DNA from 3 places in the Arthrobacter sp. BG3 genome. Region 1 is predicted to be linked to each of the others. Evidence: riboswitches for the same ligand, from Rfam matches in the RefSeq annotation. Region 1 holds a riboswitch; each other region holds the start of a gene.
The links. Region 1 has a riboswitch for cyclic di-AMP ahead of AC1MFL_RS06005 (NlpC/P60 family protein). Riboswitches for the same ligand answer to the same signal wherever they lie in the genome.
Positions count from the first base shown of each region.

Region 1 (7,392 bases):
GGGAGGACCTCCCGCCGGAAAGAATGACAGCATCAAATTCCACCCGCCCAGCCTAACGCGGTCCGGGGATATCCCGGATCAGAGTAAGGGACCTGCTTCAGGCCGCGGATTCCGGCAGCAGGAAAGGGTCCCAGGCCGGAGTGGGCTTCTCTAGTTCCTTGATCTGCCAGGTTGTGCCGCGTGGCGGCGCAGGGGTGAAGCTGAGCTTCCACCCCATTTCCCCCGGAGTGTGGTCACCCTTGGCGTTGTTGCACCTCAGGCAGGCAGCGACCAGATTCTCCCAGGAATCCGCGCCACCCCTGGATTTGGGCTGGACATGATCGATGGTGTGGGCAGCTTTGCCGCAGTAGGCGCAGCGTTGTCCGTCCCGGCGGAGCACACCCCGGCGGCTGACCGCCGTTGAGGTGTTGTACCGGGGCCTGATGTAGCGATTCAACAGAATCACCGAGGGACGGCCCAGGACGTCCTGGGGTCCGACGACGGGATCGTCGCCTTCCGCCACGACGCTGGCCTTCCCGGTCAGCACAAGGACGAGCGCCCGGCGGAAGGTCACAACCGCCAGCGGTTCATATCCAGCATTCAGAACGAGAGTGCGCATCCGCATACCTCTTCACGGCCGCACCCGCCAGGGGCACGAGGGCCGGCTGCCCTCTGCATGGTCGGGCTATGGATCGACAAAACAAGAGTAAACACTGAGGTGCCGTTTCACCGAATTTTTTTGCCGGCGGCCGGCCGTGCAGGCTGAAGTTCACGCTCCGGCAGCACAAAGGACCCCCGCCGGATGGCGGGGGTCCTTTGTGTTGCGATCAGGTGAAGTCTTAGCCGCCGACGCGGATGAAGACCGGACCGGAGCCGACGTTGACGGTCTGCAGGGACGTGGTCCCACCGTTCCAGCCGCCGTGGACGGCCATGCCGTTGCCGACGTAAACAGCGATGTGGGCCATGCCCGAGCCACCGTTCGCGTAGTACGCAAGGTCGCCGGAGCGTGCCTCGGCAGCGCTCACGGTGCGTCCCAGGGACAGGTAACCTGCCGGCCAGCCGTGGTAGTTGATGCCCGCAGCAGCCAGCGCGTTCGTGGCAAGTGCGGTGCAGTCCTGGCTGATGCCGATCTGGGCGTAGGCAGCCGCGGCGATCGTGGCGCCCATGCCGCTGGCGACGGCCAGGGCCGGGGTGGCGGCAGCGGTGGAGGCGGCGGCGCCGGCCTTCGTGCCTGCGGCCGGGGCGGCGGCGGGAGCCGCCTGCACCTTGACGACAGGCTTCGGGGCCTCGACGACGGGGGCCGGTGACGTGGTGACAGCCGGCTTCTCGTAGGAGATCGCGATGGTCGAAGCAGCCGAGATGGTCGCCGGGGAGGCCGACTGTACTTCGAGCGTGGAAGCGGAGGTGGAGTCGCGCTGGACGTTGGTCTCAGCAGCGTTGGCCGCGATACCGCTGGTCAGGACGAGGCCGGAAGCAGCTGCGATAACTGCAGCCTGGCGACCCATGCCGCCGGCGTTGTCGCCGACAGCTTTGGCAATGACGGCCAGCGAGTTGGTCTTGGTGACCTCGGCGCGGTGCCGTGCGTTTGCACGAGTAGTCATTAAGTTCTCTCTTTCGTGATCCTGGGTCCGCGCTTTTCGGGCGCGGGCTGAGGACGCTCCGGCATCTTGGGGGTACGCCGGATCGCCCCGAAATGGGTTACTTAGCGAAGGGTGTACTGCGAAGACGCGCCAAAAGCGGGAACTGCGTGCAGGTGCTTGGCCTGCGGGCCGGTCTCAGCAGAGCTTGAGACGGCGGCATGGAATCCGTTCCGGGCACCAAAAAGGGCGGTACGGACATTGGATTCCAGCGGGCTCGTTAGAGCCGCGCAAGCGCGGTGACGCGCAGCATTGTGGCGTGAAGACACGAAAGTAGCCTCTCCCAATGCCTGCGAGGTGAGCTGTCGGATTCGGATGGGAGTCACCCGGCCGCGCTGCTTCCTGGGAAGCTTTGCGACTTAACCCCAAGGTCTTCTTGCGAAGACCAAAATTGGTTCCCCCGCCCCTGCCAGACGATGTCATGCGAACGGACCTTGAGCGGTGGCAGAGCTAGGCAATCCACTCAAGAGCGCCAACTTCGGAAAAGTTGGCGTAGGTCAAACGGTACAGCAGTTGGGACGCAATGTCACATTCAGATCACGGCATGTCACAAGAATGCGAGAGTGATCCATCGTCTTGGCTCAAAGCCAGCCGAGGGGGTCAACAACATCGCCGTTGACCATCACCTCAAAGTGGAGGTGGCAGCCGGTGGACGCGCCTGTGGTGCCGCTCATGGCGACGAGGTCCCCGCGCGAGACCTTCTGGCCGACGTGGACCGAGGAAGAGGACAGGTGGTTATAGGTGGTCTCCAGGCCGTTGCCGTGGTCGATCACGATGCGGTTACCCCCGCCATAGGGGTGCCATCCAGAAAATGTGACGGTGCCGCTGGCCGCCGCGTGGACGGCTGTTCCGCACTGTGCGGCATAGTCCTGGCCGCGGTGGAACTCACCCGCACCGCCCGTGATGGGGCTGACACGGTAGCCGAAGGGAGAGGAAGCCATCATCACATCCAGCGGCGCACCGAGGGTCCCCGCCGATGCCGCACGCGTGATGCTGCCGACGGATTGGGCGCTCAGCAACTGCTTGAGCTTCCCGTCCGGGTCACCCTGGGTGGTGACCGCGGTGCGGCTGAAGTCGATCTTGGCCTCGGCCGCGGTGACGTCCGGCTGGACGGCGGCCGACACGGATCCCGAGCCGGACGCGGCGTCCGTGGCCATGACAGGGCCCGTGGCGGGCACGGTGACAGTGAGGACCAGTCCCGTGGCGGCCAGGGCGATGCCGGCCTTTTGCCCGACGCCGCTGGCGGCGGCAAAGTCGGTTACCTGGCGGAACGGGCTGCGGCGGCCCCTGCGTTCATCGCGGTGCGCGTCACGCGGGCGGTCTGCCAGGACGGCGACGGCCGGACGCGGCTCCGGAGCGGGACCGGTCGCACGGCGGCGGCCCTTGGCGGTCTGGATGGTCAAGAACGGTTCCTCTCTGGAGAGCCTGCGGGGTTAGCTGTCGGATTCGGGTCAGAGAGATCAAAGACCCGGCCCGCCGTAGCAAGCACCCAGGCACAGAGGCATCCAAAGGAGTCCCTCGGTGGAGCGTGCTTGCCGCTGACGGACTTCACCCCAAGGCTGCAAAACAGCCGGAAGTGGTTCCCCCGCCCCTGCCAGAAAGGTGACTCTGGGACTGATCCGCTGGCAGAGCTCGGCTCGGATCAGATAACGCTTTGGTATCGGTACTAGCCTTCAACTATAGGCGATGAAGCCGTCGGGAGATAAATCCGTTATCGATTCTGTGCACAACTCATGGGTCGTCCCATGAGCGGACGACTAGCGCCGGTTAGCTGACGGTAACAAAGACGTGCGCAGCAACCTCGGGCGGGAGTTCCAGTGCGCCCTCGATATCCGGCACCCGCACCGAGATGTACTCCCCCACCCGCTCCAGTGACACCGATGCGCCGGGGCGGATGCCGCCTTCGTCAAGCTGGACCAGCAGTTCCGGTTCGACCTGGATGGGTTCGGCGAGCCGGCTGACCCTGACCCGGGAATCCGGCCCGTAGCCGGACATGGCCTCGAGCAAATTCACAACGCCGTCCAGGGGCGGCTGGGACGGCAGGCCCCCCAGTTCGGCGAGGCCGGGAATCGGGTTGCCATAGGGCGAGACGGTGGGGTGGTTGAGCAGCTCGAAGATCCGCCGCTCCACCCGTTCGCTCATGACATGTTCCCAGCGGCAGGCTTCCTCATGGACATAGGCCCAGTCGAGCCCGATCACATCGGCCAGCAGACGTTCGGCAAGGCGGTGCTTGCGCATGACTTCGATGGCACGTTTCCGGCCGGTTGCGGTTAGTTCAAGGTGCCTGTCGCCCGAAACGACCACCAGCCCGTCGCGCTCCATGCGGCCAATGGTCTGCGAAACAGTCGGGCCCGAGTGGCGGAGCCGCTCGGCGATGCGGGCACGGAGAGCGACAATGTTCTCTTCTTCAAGTTCCAGAATGGTCCGAAGATACATCTCGGTTGTATCGATCAGATCCGTCATTCAGCTCAGCTCCTCGAGCGCCGTCCTTGCGTGATTCCCACCGTACCGCGAGCTGCTGGCGCCCTGGCGGGGTCCGCCGTACGTTCGCAGGACAGCTTAGCCTATTTTGAATTTGTCCGGATAATCTCAATGACCGGACTGTGACGGCCGCTTTTGCCTCGCCTGCCGGGCAGTCAGGCAGAATGAAACGCAAGGCTCCGCTGCAGCCACCTGCCGGGCCATCTCCTGAGCCGCACCCTAGTACCTGCCGAAAATTGGAGCCACTGTGAGCGACACCAGCATCACGATTCCCGCAAACCTCCTTCCCAAGGACGGCCGGTTCGGCGCCGGACCCTCCAAGGTCCGCCCGGAACAGCTGGAAGCCCTCGCCGCGGCTTCGAAGCTCCTGGGAACATCCCACCGCCAGGCGCCGGTCAAGAACCTCGTGGGCTCGGTCCGGAACGGGCTCAGCCAGTTCTTCCGGGCCCCCGACGGCTACGAGGTCATCCTCGGCGTCGGCGGATCGACCGCGTTCTGGGACATCGCCAGCTTCGGCCTGGTCGAGAACAAGGCACAGCACCTGTCCTTTGGCGAGTTTGGCTCGAAGTTCGCCTCAGCGACCAACAAGGCACCCTTCCTCGCGGAGTCCTCCATCATCAAGTCCGAGCCGGGCACCCGCCCTGCAGCGCGGGCCGAAGCCGGCGTCGATGTCTACGCCTGGCCCCAGAACGAGACGTCCACCGGCGTTGCCGCTCCGGTCCAGCGTGTGGCCGGCGCCGACGCGGGTTCCCTCGTCCTGGTGGACGCCACCTCGGCTGCCGGCGGGCTGGACGTCGACGTCGCCGAAGCGGACGTCTACTACTTCGCCCCGCAGAAGAACTTTGCGTCCGACGGCGGCCTGTGGCTTGGCCTGTTCTCCCCCGCAGCGCTGGAGCGGGCGGCGCGGATCAAGGCCGACGGACGCTGGATCCCGGACTTCCTGGACCTGCAGACCGCGATCGACAACTCGCGGCTGAACCAGACCTACAACACCCCCGCGCTGGCCACGCTCGTCACGCTGGACGCCCAGGTGCAGTGGCTCAACGCGAACGGCGGACTGGACTTCGCCTCGGCGCGGACCGCGGATTCCGCCGGCCGCATCTACCGCTGGGCCGAGGCTTCGAAGTACGCGACCCCGTTTGTGGCGAAGGCGGAGGACCGTTCCAACGTCATCGCGACGATCGACTTCGACGACTCCATCGATGCCGCCGCGATCGCGAAGGTGCTCCGCGCCAACGGCATTGTGGACACCGAACCGTACCGCAAGCTGGGCCGCAACCAGCTCCGGATCGCGACCTTCGTGGCCATCGAGCCCGACGACGTGTCCGCGCTGCTGGAATGCATCGACTTCGTGGTGGGCGAGCTGAAAAAGTAGCTGCCCGCCCAACACAGAGCGCTGAAGCGTCAGCAATCGACAACGAGCGTCAGCGTTCGACGGCGTCGTCCGGTCTTATTCCCGGGCGGCGCCGTCCGCGTTGGGGCCGTCGGCGCTCCGGGGCCCGGCGGACACGACGCGGAACTGGCGCAGGCCTCGGGCGCGGCGGTCAAACCGGATCCGCAGCTGCCTGGCCCGGACGATCCACACCAGCCCGATCAGGGCCGCGATCAGGCCCGAGGCCGCCGCGACGCTCAGCGACCAGCGGGGGCCGGCGACGTTTGCGACCCAGCCCACGAACGGCGCCCCGATGGGCGTGCCGCCCATGAAGATCGCCATATAGAGCGCCATCACCCGGCCGCGCATCACGGGGTCGGTGGTCGTCTGGACGTAGCCGTTGGCGCTCGTCAGCATGGTAATGGCGAAGAGTCCCACCGGAACCAGCGCCACACCGAACCAGAAGTAGCTGGGGGCCAGTGCGGCGATGCCCGCGGTCACGCCGAAGGCTCCGGCCGCCCCGAATATGATCCGCAGCCTGGGCTTCTGTCGTCCGGCGGACAGCAGGGCGCCGGCGACGGATCCAATGGCCATAATGGAATTCATCAGGCCGAAGGCGCTGGCGTCCAGGCCGAATTCCGTGCCGACCATGGCCGCGATGAACAGCACAAAGTTCAGTCCCAGGGTGCCCACGATGAAGACCGCGACCAGCACCACCACGATGTCGGGCCGGAACCGCACGTACCGCAGCCCTTCCCGGATCCGTCCCTTGCCGGCCGACGCCCGGGGCAGCTGGCGCAGCGACGCCGAGGGAATCCGCCACAGGCTCAGCAGCAGGGCCACGAAGGTCAGGGTGTTGATCAGGAAGACCCAGCCGGGTCCCACAGCGACCGTGAGGACGCCGGCGACGGCGGGGCCGATCATCCGCGCCACATTGAAGGAGGCGCTGTTGAGCGCCACCGCGTTGGGGAGGTAATCGTCGCGGACCAGTTCGGAGACGAACGTCTGGCGCACGGGAGCATCCAGTGCGGAGACGACCCCGAGCAGCAGGGCGAAACCGTAGACATGCCACAGTTGCGCAGCCCCGGAAATCACGAGGATGCCCAGGGCAGCGCTCAGCACCGCCATCGCCGACTGGGTCGCGACGAGCAGCTGCTTGCGGTTGAAACGGTCCGCCACCAGCCCGGCCACGGGGGCGAGGAATAGCTGGGGCCCGAGTTGCAGGGCCATGGTGATGCCCATGGCGCTGGCGTCGTGTTCGGTCAGGTGGTCAAAGACCAGCCAGTCCTGGGCAGTGCGCTGCATCCAGGTCCCGATATTGGAAATGATCGCCCCGATGAACCAGATCCGGTAGTTCAGGATGTGCAGGGACTTGAAGGTGGACATCATGTCCAGCCCTCACAGTGCAGCGCCCCGGATGGTTCCAACCGCTAGTCAGCCTGCGCTGCGGGGAGCCCGTCGGCCGGACCGTCTTCAGAGTCCTCGTCGTCCTCGGAGTCCTCGTCATCTTCAGAGTCGTCGTCAACATCGTCGGCGTCGTACTCGTCGCCGGCACCGTCCGCGTTGCCGTCGGCGTCGTCCGAATCGTCTTCCCGCGCCTCACCGGCAGCGGAGCCGGTGTCGAATGTGTCCCCCGCATCCCCTGTCACCTCGGCGTCCGGCAGGGGTGCCGGGCTTGCGGCTTCCGCGAGTTCATCCTCGCCCTGTTCATCGCCGGGGCGGACCCGTTCGGCCCACGGGACCCATTCGGGCGCCAGGATCGAATCCTCCGAGGGCAGCAGGCCCAGCTCGTCGACCGTAACGACCTTGGAGCGAGAGTTGCGCGTGAGCACGGCGTACCAGGTCCACCCGCCGTAACCGGCCAGCTTCGATTCGAAGAGGTGCGTGACCAGGCGGTCGCCTTCGCTCTTGGCAGCCAGGTGC
Region 1 covers NZ_CM155270.1:1,368,006-1,375,397, forward strand. Annotated here, with positions in the region: gene mobA (molybdenum cofactor guanylyltransferase) at 1-43, opposite strand, end outside; gene AC1MFL_RS06000 (HNH endonuclease) at 98-598, opposite strand; gene AC1MFL_RS06005 (NlpC/P60 family protein) at 819-1,580, opposite strand; cyclic di-AMP (ydaO/yuaA leader) riboswitch at 1,890-2,048, opposite strand; gene AC1MFL_RS06010 (M23 family metallopeptidase) at 2,198-3,013, opposite strand; cyclic di-AMP (ydaO/yuaA leader) riboswitch at 3,024-3,234, opposite strand; gene AC1MFL_RS06015 (iron-dependent transcriptional repressor DtxR) at 3,384-4,079, opposite strand; gene serC (phosphoserine transaminase) at 4,345-5,472, shown strand; gene AC1MFL_RS06025 (MFS transporter) at 5,548-6,855, opposite strand; gene AC1MFL_RS06030 (DUF3027 domain-containing protein) at 6,900-7,392, opposite strand, start outside.

Region 2 (7,392 bases), 1.9 Mb from region 1:
CGCTTACGGCCGCCACCGCCTGCAGCGAGGGGTTTCCGGCCCCGGTCTCGATCGCCCGCACGGTGCGCACCGAAACCCCGGCGAGGTGGGCAAGGTCCTCCTGCGTGATCCCGGCGTCCTTGCGGGCGCTCCGGATGCTGGCCCCAATGGACACCACGTCACCCATTTCTCGGCTCCCCAGTCATCGACTCCATAGTCATCGGCTCCAGTCGGCAGGATACTGCCGGTTGAGGAATCCGATCCTCCCATCCTGCCGTGATTCGCAAGTTTCGGCAAGATGTTGCCGGTTCTGCTCTGTTCGGCCCATTTGCATCCAGCGGGAGGTACGTTCCGGCAAGATGCTGCCGCCGACGTCGGGCCTTCCCTCCCCTGCCACGGCCGCGGTACGCGGCGTACGCTGGAACCCCGGCAGCCCAGCGAAGGAGCCCCGCATGCGCAAGATCATCCTCATGATGCAGGTGTCCCTGGACGGATACATGGAGGGCCCGGGGCGGGACCTGGGCTGGCACCGGGTCGACGAGGAACTGCATAATCACTTCAACGACGAACTCCGCGCCATGGGCGGCTTCCTGGACGGCCGTGTCACCTATGAGCTGATGGCCGGATACTGGCCGACGGCGGACCGGGACCCGTCGGTCCCTGCGCCGATTGCCGAGTTTGCGGGGATCTGGCGTGACATGCCGAAGATCGTCTACTCCAGGACCCTGGCGAAGGCGGACTGGAACACCGAGGTGGTGCGCGACGTCGTTGCCGAGGACGTGGTCAGGCTCAAGGAGCAGCCCGGCGGTGATCTCGCGCTGGGCGGGGCCGATCTCGCGGCTGCTTTCCGGCGGCTCGGCCTGATCGATGAGTACCGGATCTATGTGCATCCGGTCCTTGTGGGCCGGGGCAAGCCCCTGTTCCAGGAGGCGGAGGCGCCGACGCCGCTCCGGCTGCTGGAGAGCCGGACGTTCGGCAACGGCGTGGTGCTGCTGCGGTACACAGTGGAGCCGGACACCGGGCACGCAGAAGGCCGGTGATCCGCTGCCCCAAGGCAACCGATCGACCGGCCTGCTGTGCGCTGTTGGCGGTGCTGCTAGCCGGCGCGGACGAACGTCACGGGTCCGGTGGCGGTGAGCCAGGACAGCGGGTGCGCTATGGTGGCGTTGACGCCGTTCATGCCGCCGCTGATGGCCTGGCCGTTGCCGGCGTAGATGGCGACGTGGCCGGACTGAACGATGATGTCGCCGGGCTGGGGGTCAGCGACTACCTTGCCGTACTTCAGGAAGGCCTGCGGTCCGATGTCCCCGACCGGGATGCCGGCAGCATTCAGGGCTTTCTCCACCATTGCGGTGCAGTCCTGCGTGACGCCGATCTGGCCGTACGCCATGGACAGCAGGGTGGCGTTGACTCCGCCGGCTGCCGGGGCAGCGGCCGGGGCGGGCGCGGCCTGGACCTTCACGGTCGCCTTGGCGGCGGCAGGGGCTGCCGGGGCCGGTGCGGCGGGGGCCGTCGGAGCGACTACGGGCTTGGGTGCCTCGACCACGGGAGCCGGGGCAGTCTCAACGGCCGGGCGCTCGAAGGTGATCTGGACGGCGGAGTCTGCCATGACCGGCGCGGAGACCTGGCCCTGGACGTCAACGGACGACGCCGGCGCGGAGTCGCGTTCGGCCGGTGCGTCGGCTGCATTGGCGGCCATGGCGCCGCTGAGCACCATTCCGGATGCGGCGACGAGGACTGCGGCCTGGCGGCCGATGGTGCCGGCGGTGCGGCGTTTGCTGCGAAGGTCGGCGCGTTTGGGCGCACGGGTATTGCTAAAAGTCATTAAAGGAGCCTCTCCCAATGCCTGCGAGGTGAGCTGTCGGATTCGGATGGGAGGCACCCGGCCGCACGCTGGCCCGATCATGACGGGCCGTGCGGCTTCACCCCAAGACCCCTGGAGAACAGCGGGTCAAAAGTGGTTTCCCCGTCTCTGCCGGACGTTGCTGCGAGTTATCCCCACGCCGCGGCAGAGTTAGGCAATCGGCAGGGGAGAGCCTGTCTCGGAAACAACAGGCACCTAACAACGGTAACGGAATGATTACGACAAGTCACATTGGGGTAACGCCGGGTGTGTTTCGCGGGGCACAGCGCCCCGGCCGGACGCGGGCGGATTTATCGGCCCCGGGCATAGGATGATGCCATCACCGTTCCCCCGAAACGGAGGCCCGACCATGAACAACCCCGAAGGCGCCAGGCACTGTGTCGCCATCTGCCAGCTAAGCAACCAGCCGCAGGAGGACTTCAGCGTCAACACCGAACTGCTGGTGCTGGAAAACGGGGAGGTTCACGTTTCCACGTGGGACGCCGAGCCCCGCGACGGTGGCTTCGACGTGCACGTTCTGAACGACCGGGTGGACGCCCTCGGCTTTATGGTGATCACCGATTGGGAGTTCTTCGACGAAAAGGCCTACGCCGTGGTGGAGCGGCGGCTGCCGCACCAGGAGAGTACCCGCTGATCAGGGCCGCCCGGTCAGAATTCCAGCTCGGGCCGGCGCCTGGCCATCTCGGCAAGCACCAGCGAGACCGCGTCGGCGGCGGCCGCGGCCGCGGCCCCGGCGTCTTGCGTCAGGTTCGGCTCAGCCAGCACCGAGCGGGCGTGGCGCACGAACCGGGACCAATCCCCCGCGCCGGCGCGCAGCCCGCACAGCGGGGACAGCAGGGCTGCGCGGCGCAGCCAGCCGTCGGGATCCCGAACCCAACGGTCCAGGACGCTGTCAGCGCGGACCCTGCCGACGACGTCGAGTCCTGCGATCAGGGGACCGACGACGTCGATGGCGAGCGGATCGACCAGCGCGCCCACCTGTGCGCTCCGCACGAAGCCTTCGATCCGGGTCAGGTCCGTGTTGGTCAGCAGACCGGCGCTGGATTGGAGGAGGACGACGGCGGCGAGGCGGCGTTCGAAGACGGGCACCTCCCATAACTCGGAGCTTAGGGCGGTGATGTCATCGTGCGTCAGTCCAGGATGGCGGCGGAGGGCGTCGCGGACCGTTCCGCGCACGGCGCCGACGGACGCCCCGTAGTAGCGGTGATCGCTGCCGTGCCTCGCCTCCGCTTCCTCCGCGCGGCTCCAAGACGACTCACGCTGGAGCGCCCAGTCTATGAATTCACCGGCTTCGCTCATTGGGCTATTCTTTCGCATTTTTGGTGGCCGCGTTCCGGGTCGCTTTTAATGTCGCAGGTGCCCGATAGTGTGTTTCCATGGACGGCAAGCAGGGGCCCGAAATGGTTCCGGAAGCGGCGGTTGGTGGGGCGGTCACCGAGGTGGCCCGCTCCCTCGCCGCCGTCCGCCCGGCCTGTGAGAGTGCCGGACTGATCGGCCAGCTCCGGGAACTCGAGGACCTGAAATCCGCCACGGCCGCACTGCAGGCGAGAATCGCCGTCGCCTTCGACCTCCTCCAGCGCCGCGAACAGCGGAACCTTGGTCTGCCGGCGGCGGAGCTGGGATCCGGGGTCGGCGCGCAGATCGCCCTGGCCCGGCGGGAATCCCCGGCCCGCGGCGGACGGCTCCTGGGCCTGGCCCAAGCCCTCCTCACCGAAATGCCCCACACCCTCGCGGCCCTGGAGAGCGGGCAGCTCAACGAATGGCGCGCCACCTTGCTGGTGAAGGAAACCGCCTGCCTGTCCGCGACGGACCGGGCCGCCGTGGATGACGAACTCGCCGCCGACACCGGAACCTTCAACGGGACCGGGGACCGGGGCATCATCGCCGCCGCCCGGACCGCCGCGTACCGGCTGGACCCCCGCACCGTCACCGCCCGCGCCGGCCACGCCGCCGCCGAACGGCACGTCAGCCTCCGCCCGGCCCCGGACACCATGTGCTACCTCACCGCACTGCTCCCCGTCGCCGCCGGCGTCGCCGCCCACGCCGCCCTGACCCGGCACGCGGCCACCCTCCGCGCCGGAGGAGACCCCCGCACCCGCGGGCAACTCATGGCCGACGCCCTCATCGAACGCACCACCGGCACCCCCGGCGGGATCAGCGGCATCGAAATCCAACTCGTCATGACCGACCGCACCCTCTTCCAGGGCCACAGCGAACCCGCCCGCCTCCCCGGCTACGGCATCGTCCCCGCCAGCTGGGCCCGCACCCTCCTCAAAACCGAAGGAACGGGCACGGGCATGAGCGCTGGAGCCGGTACCGGCAGGGAAGTTGGCGACACCGTCCGCACCAGCGCCGGGGACCGCGCCGCGGACGGCGAAGACGCAGCCCTGAACGTCTGGCTCCGCCGGCTCTACACCGCCCCCGGCACCGGCGACCTCACCGCCATGGACTCACGAGCCCGGCTCTTCCCGCCCGGACTCCGCCGCTACCTCACCGCCCGCGACACCACCTGCCGCACACCCTACTGCGACGCCCCCATCCGCCAATTCGACCACATCATCCCCTGGCACCACGACGGCACCACCAACCACACCAACGGCGCCGGACTCTGCGAAGCCTGCAACCACACCAAAGAAACCCCCGGCTGGACCTCCCGCCCCAGCCCCGGACCCAGACACACCCTCAACGTCACCACCCCCACCGGACACACCTACCAATCCTTGGCCCCGCCGTTGCCGGGGTGGGAACCTGTCGAGGCTCGTTCGCTGCGGAACTCCCGGGTCCGGGTCCTCTCCCCCGAGCGTCGCGAACTCCTGCATCACTTGAAAGCCGCAAAATGCGCGCCGTCCGCCGATTGGCTTGCTGCATGATTCCGTGGCGGTAGCCCTGCAGTTCTGCCGCCGGCATCGGCCGTCGGACGCTCACCGCCCGGCGCGTCTGACGGATCTGAAGTTCAGCGGCCGGTCAGCGTATGAAGTATTGCCGCCCTCAGGGGTCCGCCAACAGGAATCCAAGGGCTGGCAAGCCCAGCACCCGGGCTGCCCGACGCCGTCGTGCCCTGTCCACCAGCAACCGCAGGGCAGCGAAGTCCTGCTGGACCGTTTGAGCGTCACCCGGCTGGCCAGGGCTCCGGTGCCAGGTCCGGGCCAGGACGGCCGCCGCCGCGATCCGGGACACCTGCGCCAGGTCCAACACATGGCGGCGACCCTTGAGCCAACGCATTAGCTGCCGCTCCGTAACCACGGAAACTTGGTCCGGCGCCGCCTTGACCGTCATCGCCTTGGGTTCTACGACCACCACGACGCCGGTGACAATGACGGCAGTGCCCGCTGCGGCGCTGAGGCGTTTGGACGCCCGAGCCGCCTCATGCGCCGCGTTGTAACAGGACCAGCCACTCCGGCCCCAGCCCCGCCAGGATTCGGCCAACCGCGATCTCCCCCAAGGCACCCTTGTACCAGGGCTGGCTGTCCTCGCTCAGCGGGCTGACGCCAAGGATCCGCTGAAAAGTGGAGCGTCGAGGTTCCCACACCATCTTGCGGCGGCATTTTTGGCGTCCGATAATTGATCCTGGGAGCTCGAACAGAGGACAGACCGTGGACAGCCACAACGACTTCCTGGCAGCCGTCATGCCGCGGCTCACCGACGTCGAAACCGCACTTCACAACGGCGATGCCGAACCGCGCAAGGCCATGTGGTCAGGCACTGATCCAGTGACTCTGTTCGGCGCAGTCATGACCAAAATCGGCCGGGACCAGGTGGCGCCAGCCTTCGACCTTCTGGCATCCCGCTTTTCGAACTGCACGTCCTTTCAGTACGAGGTCATCGCGTCCGGTGCCAGCGGGGACCTCGCCTACATCGTGGGAATAGAGCACACGACGGCGTCGATCGGCGGGACGCCGCCGGAGCCCTACGCCCTGAGGGTCACAACGATTTTTCGACGCGAGGACGGCGAGTGGAGGATCATCCACCGGCACGGCGACGCCGTGCCCGACGGTGACAGCCACGCGACCCTCCTGCAGCTAAGCCGGCTCGGGGAGCTGGGCAGCACCCCCGACGATGCCGGGTAGCCTCCCGTCTGGCCGCCGGCCGTTCCGGCCGCCCGGCTAGTAACCCCTCCCGACGGCTGCCGCCCGCGCGGCCAGCTGGAAACGCCGGCGCCGGTAACGCGGCCAGGCGGAAACGCGGGGTGTGGGCGGCTGTCGGCCATTTACTGCCCGGGGGCCCGGTAGGACGGTGTCTTCCTAGCCGCCTCGTCAAGATCTTCCGGAGTCATGAGCGGTTTCAGACGAACGTTCACGGAGCCGGTGGAATTGATCATGAGGGAAAGGGCTGCGGCGTCGGCCGGCCCCGGAACGTCGAAGACCCCCAGTACATCGGTCTTGCCGAAGGCATAGTAGAAGCATTCGAGTGAGCCTCCGACGGATTTGAGGGCTTCGACAAGCGCTTCACGGCGCTTCGTGCCCCCTTCGCGCATGAGGCCTTTGATGCCCTCACCCACATAGTTCGCTTCGAACAGATATTTGGCCATGGTCGCTTACCTTCCCGTGATGTCCAGGACCCGGGCATCCGAAGGTGTGCCCGGAACCCCATGAGGGCAGGTCCCGGAGTTGGTCCCCGGAGCGGGGCTGTGGCCACATGGTAGGCCGTCCCCCTCGCCCTTACAACGGTTGCCGCAAAGCCCCGCCGGAACCTCGGGAGCGCTGATCGAAAAGGCGCCGACAAAGGCCGGGCCCAGCTGGGCATTCACTCCCTAAGAGGCCTTGGGCCGGACGACGAGGACCGGGCAGGGTGCATGGCCGATGACCTGGGCCGGCACCGAACCCAGGTGCAGGCCGGGAAATCCGCCGTGCCCTCGGGAGCCAACCACAACGAGGTCCGCGGACTTGGCAGCCTCGAGAAGTGCAGACGCCGCCGAGTCATTGTGGACGACTTGACCGGTGGCGGCCACCCCCGCATCTTCAGCGGTCTTCAGGGCCGCAGCCTGGAGCGTCTCTGCTGTTTTTTCCGGGGAATCCTCTGTCACGATTTCGCCGACGGCCGTTTCCAGCATGGCCGGATACCAGGCAAGCGCCGGTTTGCTCCAGGCCGTGACGAGACGAAGCTGGCCGTTGCGCTGTTTCGCTTCGTCCACGGCCCACTGCAGGGCATTTTGAGAACTCTCGGAACCATCAAAACCAACCACAACCACGAATGAACCTGTACCGGCCATCTTGTCTTCCATTCCCTAGCCTCGGTGAGCTGCCTGGACCTTTCAGTCTCTGTGTCCGCAAAAGTCAGTGTCAAGGTCCGCCGGATGCGGGCCTCCGCCGCGGGCTCCAGAACCGGGCAAAGAGGGGACCCTATGACAACGTGCCCGGAGCCTCTATTCTCTTGCCATGAGGGTTGGGGGCACATACCGGCGAGGCAGATCGCGCCGTCCCGGGCGGGACGGCTGCGGCGGCGCGGCGGCACGGCGTGCGGGCAGCCCATGAAGACCAACGGCCCCCCGGCTCATGACAATTACGACGAATTCCTGGCGAGACTGGACGCCGCGACAACGAACCTGAGCA
Region 2 covers NZ_CM155270.1:3,969,253-3,976,644, reverse strand. Annotated here, with positions in the region: gene AC1MFL_RS17950 (helix-turn-helix transcriptional regulator) at 1-166, opposite strand, end outside; gene AC1MFL_RS17945 (dihydrofolate reductase family protein) at 432-1,019, shown strand; gene AC1MFL_RS17940 (NlpC/P60 family protein) at 1,076-1,804, opposite strand; cyclic di-AMP (ydaO/yuaA leader) riboswitch at 1,809-1,979, opposite strand; gene AC1MFL_RS17935 (hypothetical protein) at 2,193-2,477, shown strand; gene AC1MFL_RS17930 (DNA alkylation repair protein) at 2,492-3,142, opposite strand; gene AC1MFL_RS17925 (HNH endonuclease) at 3,220-4,713, shown strand; gene AC1MFL_RS17920 (hypothetical protein) at 4,832-5,269, opposite strand; gene AC1MFL_RS17915 (YybH family protein) at 5,437-5,910, shown strand; gene AC1MFL_RS17910 (GYD domain-containing protein) at 6,051-6,371, opposite strand; gene AC1MFL_RS17905 (universal stress protein) at 6,594-7,064, opposite strand; gene AC1MFL_RS17900 (hypothetical protein) at 7,311-7,392, shown strand, end outside.
Region 2: another riboswitch for cyclic di-AMP. It lies ahead of AC1MFL_RS17940 (NlpC/P60 family protein); the one in region 1 lies ahead of AC1MFL_RS06005 (NlpC/P60 family protein).

Region 3 (7,392 bases), 150 kb from region 1:
AGGACCTGGGCGACTTCCGCGCCTTCGGCCTCGACTCACCGGCCACCCGGCAAAAACGGATCGACGGCCTGGCGGCGGCCGCAGCGGACCCGGCAGCCGGCAGCTAGCGCTTCCGGTCCGCCTCAGGTACGGGGGCAGGCACGGGGAAGGGCGCAGCGAATCGCGTGGGCCAGGGTTCAGGCGCCGCGGTGCGCGGCAAAAAAGTCGCGCAGCAAGGCCGCGCATTCCTGCTCCCGGACCCCGCCGTACACCTCCACCCAGTGGTTGAGCCGGCGCTCGCGGAGGACATCGAACACGGAGCCGGCGGCCCCGGCCTTCTCGTCCCAGGCGCCGAAGACCACGCGCGGGATCCGGGCCAGCACCACGGCCCCCGCGCACATGGCGCAGGGCTCCAGCGTCACCACGAGCGTGCAGTCCGCCAGGCGCCAGCCGTCGCCGGCGCGCCCGCCCCCGCCGCCCGGCTCCTGCAGCCGCGCGGCCGCGGCGCGGATGGCCACCATCTCCGCGTGCGCCGTCGGGTCCCCAAGGGCCTCCCGCTCGTTGCGCCCGCTGCCGAGCACGGTGCCGTCGGGACCGATGACGACCGCGCCGATCGGCACGTCGGCCGTGTCCAGCGCGGCACGCGCCTCGGTGAGGGCAAGGCCCATCCATTCGGCATGGCGCGGCTCAGGGGAAGTCATGGCTCAATGATAGTTTCGGTACTAAGCACGCTGTGCAGCACGGCTGCCGGCACCAACATTCGGGAGATACCGTGAACACCGGGATAGAGAGCTGGCTGACACAGCGCTGGGGCAAATGGGTGGTGCCGTACGCCGCGCTGTGGGTCACCATGCTCATCGGCGGCGCGATGGTCCTGGTTCTGGCGCTCGTCAGTGCCGAGGTCTACGACAACGTCGTGGACGACGCCGGCCTGGCCAACCTGGACAAGCCCACCCTCGGGATGATGGAAGAGCTCCGCAACCCCGGCCTCGACGCGTTCGTGACGGGGTTCACCAACATCGGGGGCGGGATTGGGATGCCCATCCTGGGCAGCATCCTCACGGCCTGGCTCATCTGGGCCGGCCGGACCTGGCGCCCGCTGATCCTCGTCGGGGGCGCTGCCGCCGTGTCGGTCACCGCGACGGCCGTGGGCAAGAAACTGATCGGCCGGTCCCGGCCGGACCACGCCGACGCCGTGCCGCCCTACGAAAACTCGCCCTCCTTCCCCAGCGGCCACACGCTGAACACCACGGTGGTGATCGGACTCGTGGTCTACCTCGCCTGCCTGCAGATCAAACGCACCATGGCCCGGATCAGCCTGATCGCGGCAGGGGCGATCTTCATCTTCGCAATGGGCATGAGCCGGGTGTACCTGGGCCACCACTGGATGACCGATGTGATCATCGGCTGGGTGCTGGGGCTGGCCTGGGTCGGGATCGTCATACTGGCCCACCGGCTCTTCCATGTCCTGCGGCACCGCGAACACGCCGGACCCGCCCCGACATTTGACCACCCGGCCCACCTGCGCGACGGCTCCACCGGCAGCAGCGCTGACGGGGACACGGACGACGTCGGGGCCCGCGGCCCCGCGGGCGGGCCCCCGGCCGCCGGGTGATAGTTTTGACCCATGCGCACTCTCGTTGTGGACCACCCGCTGGTCGCCCATAAGCTCACCGTTCTGCGGGACAAGAACACCCCGTCCCCGGTCTTCCGCCAGCTCACCGAGGAACTCGTCACGCTCCTGGCGTATGAGGCCACCCGCGAAGTACGCACCGAACCGGTGACCATCGAGACTCCGGTCAGCACCACCATTGGCACCGCCTTCACCAAACCCACCCCGCTGGTGGTTCCCATCCTGCGCGCCGGACTCGGCATGCTCGAGGGCATGACCAAGCTCGTCCCCACGGCAGAGGTCGGCTTCCTGGGCATGGCCCGCGATGAAGAGACCCTGGACATCATCACGTACGCCGAGCGGCTCCCCGAGGACCTCACCGACCGTCAGATCTTCGTCCTGGACCCCATGCTCGCCACCGGCGGCACGCTGCGCGAGGCCATCAAGTTCCTCTTCAAGCGGGGCGCCTCCGACGTCACCTGCATCTGCCTGCTCGCCGCCCCGGAAGGCCTGGCCAAGCTGGAGGAAGAGCTGGCCGACGCCAACGTGACGATCGTGCTCGCCTCGATTGACGAGAAGCTCAACGAAAAGTCCTACATCGTTCCGGGCCTGGGCGACGCCGGCGACCGGCTCTACGGCGTGGCCGGCTAAACCAGCCGCCCTGCGTGGACCGCGCCAAGGACTTCTACGTCAACCAGGTGGGCTTCAATGCCGACTACGACGAGCGGCCCAGGGAGGGTATCCGTTTCGTCCAGCTGACACCGCCGGGCTCCGGCTGCTCGATCGCCATTGGCGAGGGCCTCAATGATGCCCCGCCGGGCACCGCCCCCGGCCTGCAGCTTGTGGTCAGCGACATCCAGGCGGCCCACAAGCAGCTCAAGGACAACGGCGTGGATGTCAGCGACGTCGACGTCCAGGACTGGGGGCATTTTGTCTATTTCGCCGACCCGGACGGCAATAAGTGGGCGGTGCAGTACATCCCCAACCGGTCCGCTGGCTAGGCGCGGGGGCCTTCAGGAAGGCCGCGCCGGCTGTTTAGTACCAGTGGTGGGCCAGGTGGAAGTTCAGGGCGCCGCACGGTGAGCCGTAGCGGTCCTTGACGTACTTCAGGCCCCAGTTGATCTGGGTGCGGTAGTTGGTCCGGTAGTCCGCGCCCGCGCTGGCCATTTTCTCGGCCGGCAGGGACTGGACCACGCCGTAGGCGCCGCTGCTCGGGTTGGTGGCAGTCGTCTCCCAGTCCGATTCCTTGGTCCAGAGCTTCATCAGGCACTGCATCTCGCCGGGCGCCCAGCCGTAGGAGCCCAGTTGCCCCGCCGCATAAGCCTGCGCGCCGGCAGGGTCATTGACGGCAACGGGGGCAGGAGCCGGAGCAGGAGCCGGGGCCGGGGCCGGTGCGGGGGCCGGTGCGGGTGCAGGGGCCGGTGCGGGCGCCGGAGCGGGGGCAGGGGCGGGTGCTTCGGCGGGCTTCACCTCGGCTGGCTGGGCCGCGACGACACCGGCGGGGATGACGGCCTGGTTATCGGCCCGGACGCGTTCAAAATCGAGGTGCGTCAGCGGATCCGCGGTGGTGGCTGCCTGCGTGGAACTGCCTGCACTGGCATTGCGGGCGGCGGTCTCGGATGCCTGGCCGGCTGCGCCGACCCCCACGATGACCGCACACGCGGCGGCAACGACGGCCACGCGGCGCCCGGTTGCGCCGAGGCCGTTGCCAAACCGGGCCAGGGCCGAAGCGGGCTTGGCGGGTTCAGCGCGGTGGCGCGACAGGGTGGAGCGGGTTGTCTTTGCAGCGTCGTCAGGGCGTGATTGTGCCTGGAATTCAGTCATGAGTGCCTCTCAACGCCTGCGGAGTTAGCTGTCGGGTTCGGATGAGGTCATCCGGCCGCACGGAAATTCACGTGTCGGCTTCACCCCAAGGGCGCAAAGATGCAAAATGCCCGGGAACTCTGGGTCCCCCGCCTCTGCCTGGTCGAGCGGAATCCGGGAGGCGGCAGAGTTTGGCGTGCATCCGGACATGCGGCCCTAGTGATGGCCGCACCCTAAAGACCGTACAGGACGTAGGCGGCTAAGTCACATTTTGGTAACAGGGATCACGGCAGCGGTGTGGCGTCTTGCGCCGTGCTCAGCAGCCGGCGGTCTTTGGCCGCAACCGGAGGCTTAGCCGCAGCAGGTCCTTTAGCCGCACCCGGGGGGTTGGCCGCACCCGGAGCTTCAGCCGCAGGGGGAGCATCCGGCAACCGCACGGTGAACTCTGTCCGTCCCGGGACCGACGTGACGCTGACAGTCCCGCCATGGGCCTCAACAATTGACTGCACGATGGACAAGCCCAACCCGCTGGTTCCCTCGGCGGACGCGCTGGTGATGGTGGCGGCGGAGGCAGCGGCCGCCGGGGACCCCGGAAGCGTCCGGGGCGGGTGGACCGGAAGGCGGGGAAGGTGCGTGTGGCCGGGTCCCGACGTCGTGTTGGCCACCGGATTCTTCCGGGACGCGTCCGCGCGCGTGAAACGCGCAAAGACGCGGTCCACGAACCCGGGGGCGATCCCTGGGCCGTTGTCCGTTACGGTCATCACGGCACTCCCGTCCGGGGCGCGCTTCACCCCGGTCACCACCATGGTGCCCGGTCCGGTGTGCTTTCGCGCGTTGGAGAGCAGGTTTGCCAGCACCTGGTGGAGCTGGGTCGCGTCGCCGCGGACCACCACAGGCTCCTCCGGAAGCTCCAGATGCCAGACCCGGTCCGGGGCGATGACTTTCTCATCGCTCACCGTCTCGATGGCCAGTTGGGTGAGGTCCACCTCGCTGAGCTTGAGGGGCTGGCCCTCATCCAGCCGGGCAAGCAGGAGCAGGTCCTCCACCAGGGTGGTCATCCGTTCGGACTGGCTCTGCACGCGGGCGAGGGACCTCTGGCCGTCGGGGGTGAAGTGTTCGGTCATCCGCATCAGCTCGGTGTATCCGCGGATGGCAGTGAGGGGGGTGCGCAGCTCGTGGGAGGCATCCGCCACGAACTGTCGGACCTTCGTCTCACTCTTCTGCCGGGCTTCGAGCGCGTTGGAGACGTTGTCCAGCATCAGGTTCAGGGCATGCCCGACGCTGCCGACCTCGGTTCCCGGATGGGCTGCGGAGTCCGGCACCCGCATGGCAAGTCCCACTTCGCCGGCGTCGAGCGGGAGGCGGGAGACCTGCGTCGCCACTTCGGAGAGCTGGTCGAGGGGCTTCATGGTCCTGCGGATCAGTGCCGTCCCGGCCAGGCCGATCACAACGAGTCCGCCGGCGGAGACCAGCGTCATGGTCCAGACCAGGGAGGCAAGGGTGTTCTGCTTCTCGGCGAGCGGCAGCCCGGTCACAATCACGTCGCCGTCCGGGGTCTCGGCGGCAACAAGCCGGTAGGCTCCCGCGGACAGGGTCCGGTCCACGGAACCGTTCCGGGGGGTCAGCTTAAGGAGAATTTCGTCGTCGTCGTCGGTGAGGGACCTGCGGGTGGCGTCATCGGCGAGGAAGCCGGCGCTGCGGACCGAATCATCCACGATCCTCGCGTTCAGGGTGCCGGTCCCCTGGCCCCGCGCGTCAAGGGGATCGGCGCGGCCGCCGGTGCGGCCAAATTCGCGGGCACGGGCCGCGGCCTGCACCAGTTGGGTGTCGAGCTGCTTACTCAGGAACGAGTCCATCGAGGCATAGCTGACGAGGCCGACCGCACCGCAGATTGCCACGAGCAGGGCCATGGTGACGAGGACCAGCCGGGTGCGCAGGTGCCAGGTGGACGGGTTGCGCCAATTGAGCCCGGAGGCACGGCTGCTGGCGGGGCGTTCAGGCACTGATCAGTCCGCCGGCTTCAGGACGTAGCCGGCGCCCCGCACCGTATGGATCATGGGCGGGTAGTTGGCGTCGACCTTCTTGCGCAGGTAGGAGATGTAGAGCTCCACGATGTTGGCCTGGCCGCCGAAGTCGTAGTCCCAGACCCGGTCCAGGATCTGGGCTTTGCTGACAACCCGTTTCGGGTTCTCCATGAGGTAGCGCAGCAGCTCGAACTGGGTCGCCGTGAGGTGGAGTTCCTCGCCCGCGCGCCGCACTTCCCGCGTGTCGACGTTGAGTACGAGATCGCCGACGACGAGTTCGGCTGTATCCATGGCTGCCACGCCGGAACGCTGGACCAGCCGGTGCAGCCGCAGTAGCACTTCCTCCATGCTGAACGGTTTGGTCACGTAGTCGTCGCCGCCCGCGGCCAGCCCGGTGATCCGGTCCTGGACGGCGTCCTTGGCGGTCAGGAACAGCGCCGGCACCTCCGGAGCGAAGGCGCGGATCCTGCCCAGCAGCTCAACGCCGTCGAACCCGGGAAGCATCACGTCGAGCACTAGCACGTCGGGGCGGAAATCCTTGGCAAGCTTCACTGCTTCGGGGCCGTCGGCGGCGACTGCGACCGACCAGCCCGCCATTCGCAGGCCCATGCTCATCAGCTCGGAGAGGCTGGGTTCGTCGTCCACGACCAGGGCGCGGATGGGGGAGCCATCCGGGTGGGTGAGCTGGGGGAGATTGTTGGTCATGGAGTGCGAGGTGGCCATGGGACAACTCTCCGATCTGACGGTTAGGTGCGGCTTAGGGGATCCTGTGCGACACCTGTGAATCCCAGCCTAGCGAGCTGGGCATCCTTAAATCCGTTGGTGAGGACATGTTTTCCCGAAAACCGGGTGACCACTCTGTGGAACGCTGGACATCCAAAGGTAAGTAGGCGAACGGTTTTGTTGATTCCCGTTACAGTGAATAATTTCGGGAATATGGTGGTTTGGGGCGAACATTCTTCGACTTAAGTGCTCAATGCTGCCCCGGTTGACCGGAACAGTGGTTGTTCTGTTGCCGCGCCAGAATTGTGATCTGCACTACAATTCCTCAGTTCATCTCACATCGTGGACTTTAGGGTCCATTGTTACTTGCAAGTTTTCATTGTTACGTTGCACACTTCAATTGTGAACAAGAACTCAACAGCACCTGCAGCCGCAGTTTTTTGGATCAGCCCACCCGCTGATACCGAGAAGCGCTGTTGTCGAATGCACGCCTAACTTTTACACCCCAAAGGTTTCTAGGCATTCGCCCCCAGCCCAGCGTCGGGCGCCCCTCCCCAGTTTTCATTGCGGGGAAAAGTAGCATTCGAGCCGCGATGACGGCCATTCACATTGAGGTAAGCAATCCATGTCAGTTGCATCCGGATACGTCCACATCTCCGTCCGTAACGCCAGCAAGGCCGGCCAGGCCTCCGGTATCCGCCAGGGTTTCGGCAGCCGCGCCTCCTTCGCCCCCGCCGGATCCGGTAACAGCTTCCCCGCTCCGGGCTATGCGCCGCAGGGCTACAACCCGAACTCCTACGGACAGCTCCGCGCTGTTCCGCCGGCGCCGGCCACGGCCCCGACTCCCGTGATTGCGCCGGGCAGCGGCAGCCCCGTCCGTCCCGTCCCGAGCGACAACGTTGCCCGCGGATTTGTGCTCTACATGGGCATCGACGAGGAAACAGCGGCGGCCGCCGGCACGTCCATTGCCAAGCTGGCCCAGGACATCCGGGCCTACGCCCAGTCCCTGGTTTCCGGCGCCGAAAGCTACGCCGCTGTCGCCGTCGCCCCGGCCAGCGCCCCGGGCTCCGCGCTCGACGTCGTCCGTTCCACCTTGGGTGACCCCACGGTCGGCGCCCGTCAGCGTTCCGAGACGGCCCGCCTGCAGCAGCCGCAGGACCCGCGCCCGGCCGGCGTGCTGATTGACCTTGCCCGCCGCGAGGTGGCGCTGGACGGCGAATCCCTGAACCTTACGTTCAAGGAGTTCGAGCT
Region 3 covers NZ_CM155270.1:1,513,422-1,520,813, reverse strand. Annotated here, with positions in the region: gene AC1MFL_RS06640 (DNA glycosylase AlkZ-like family protein) at 1-107, shown strand, start outside; gene AC1MFL_RS06635 (nucleoside deaminase) at 177-680, opposite strand; gene AC1MFL_RS06630 (phosphatase PAP2 family protein) at 752-1,594, shown strand; gene upp (uracil phosphoribosyltransferase) at 1,607-2,242, shown strand; gene AC1MFL_RS06620 (VOC family protein) at 2,257-2,592, shown strand; gene AC1MFL_RS06615 (aggregation-promoting factor C-terminal-like domain-containing protein) at 2,627-3,415, opposite strand; cyclic di-AMP (ydaO/yuaA leader) riboswitch at 3,417-3,574, opposite strand; gene AC1MFL_RS06610 (ATP-binding protein) at 3,679-5,397, opposite strand; gene AC1MFL_RS06605 (response regulator transcription factor) at 5,401-6,141, opposite strand; gene AC1MFL_RS06600 (winged helix-turn-helix domain-containing protein) at 6,767-7,392, shown strand, end outside.
Region 3: another riboswitch for cyclic di-AMP. It lies ahead of AC1MFL_RS06615 (aggregation-promoting factor C-terminal-like domain-containing protein); the one in region 1 lies ahead of AC1MFL_RS06005 (NlpC/P60 family protein).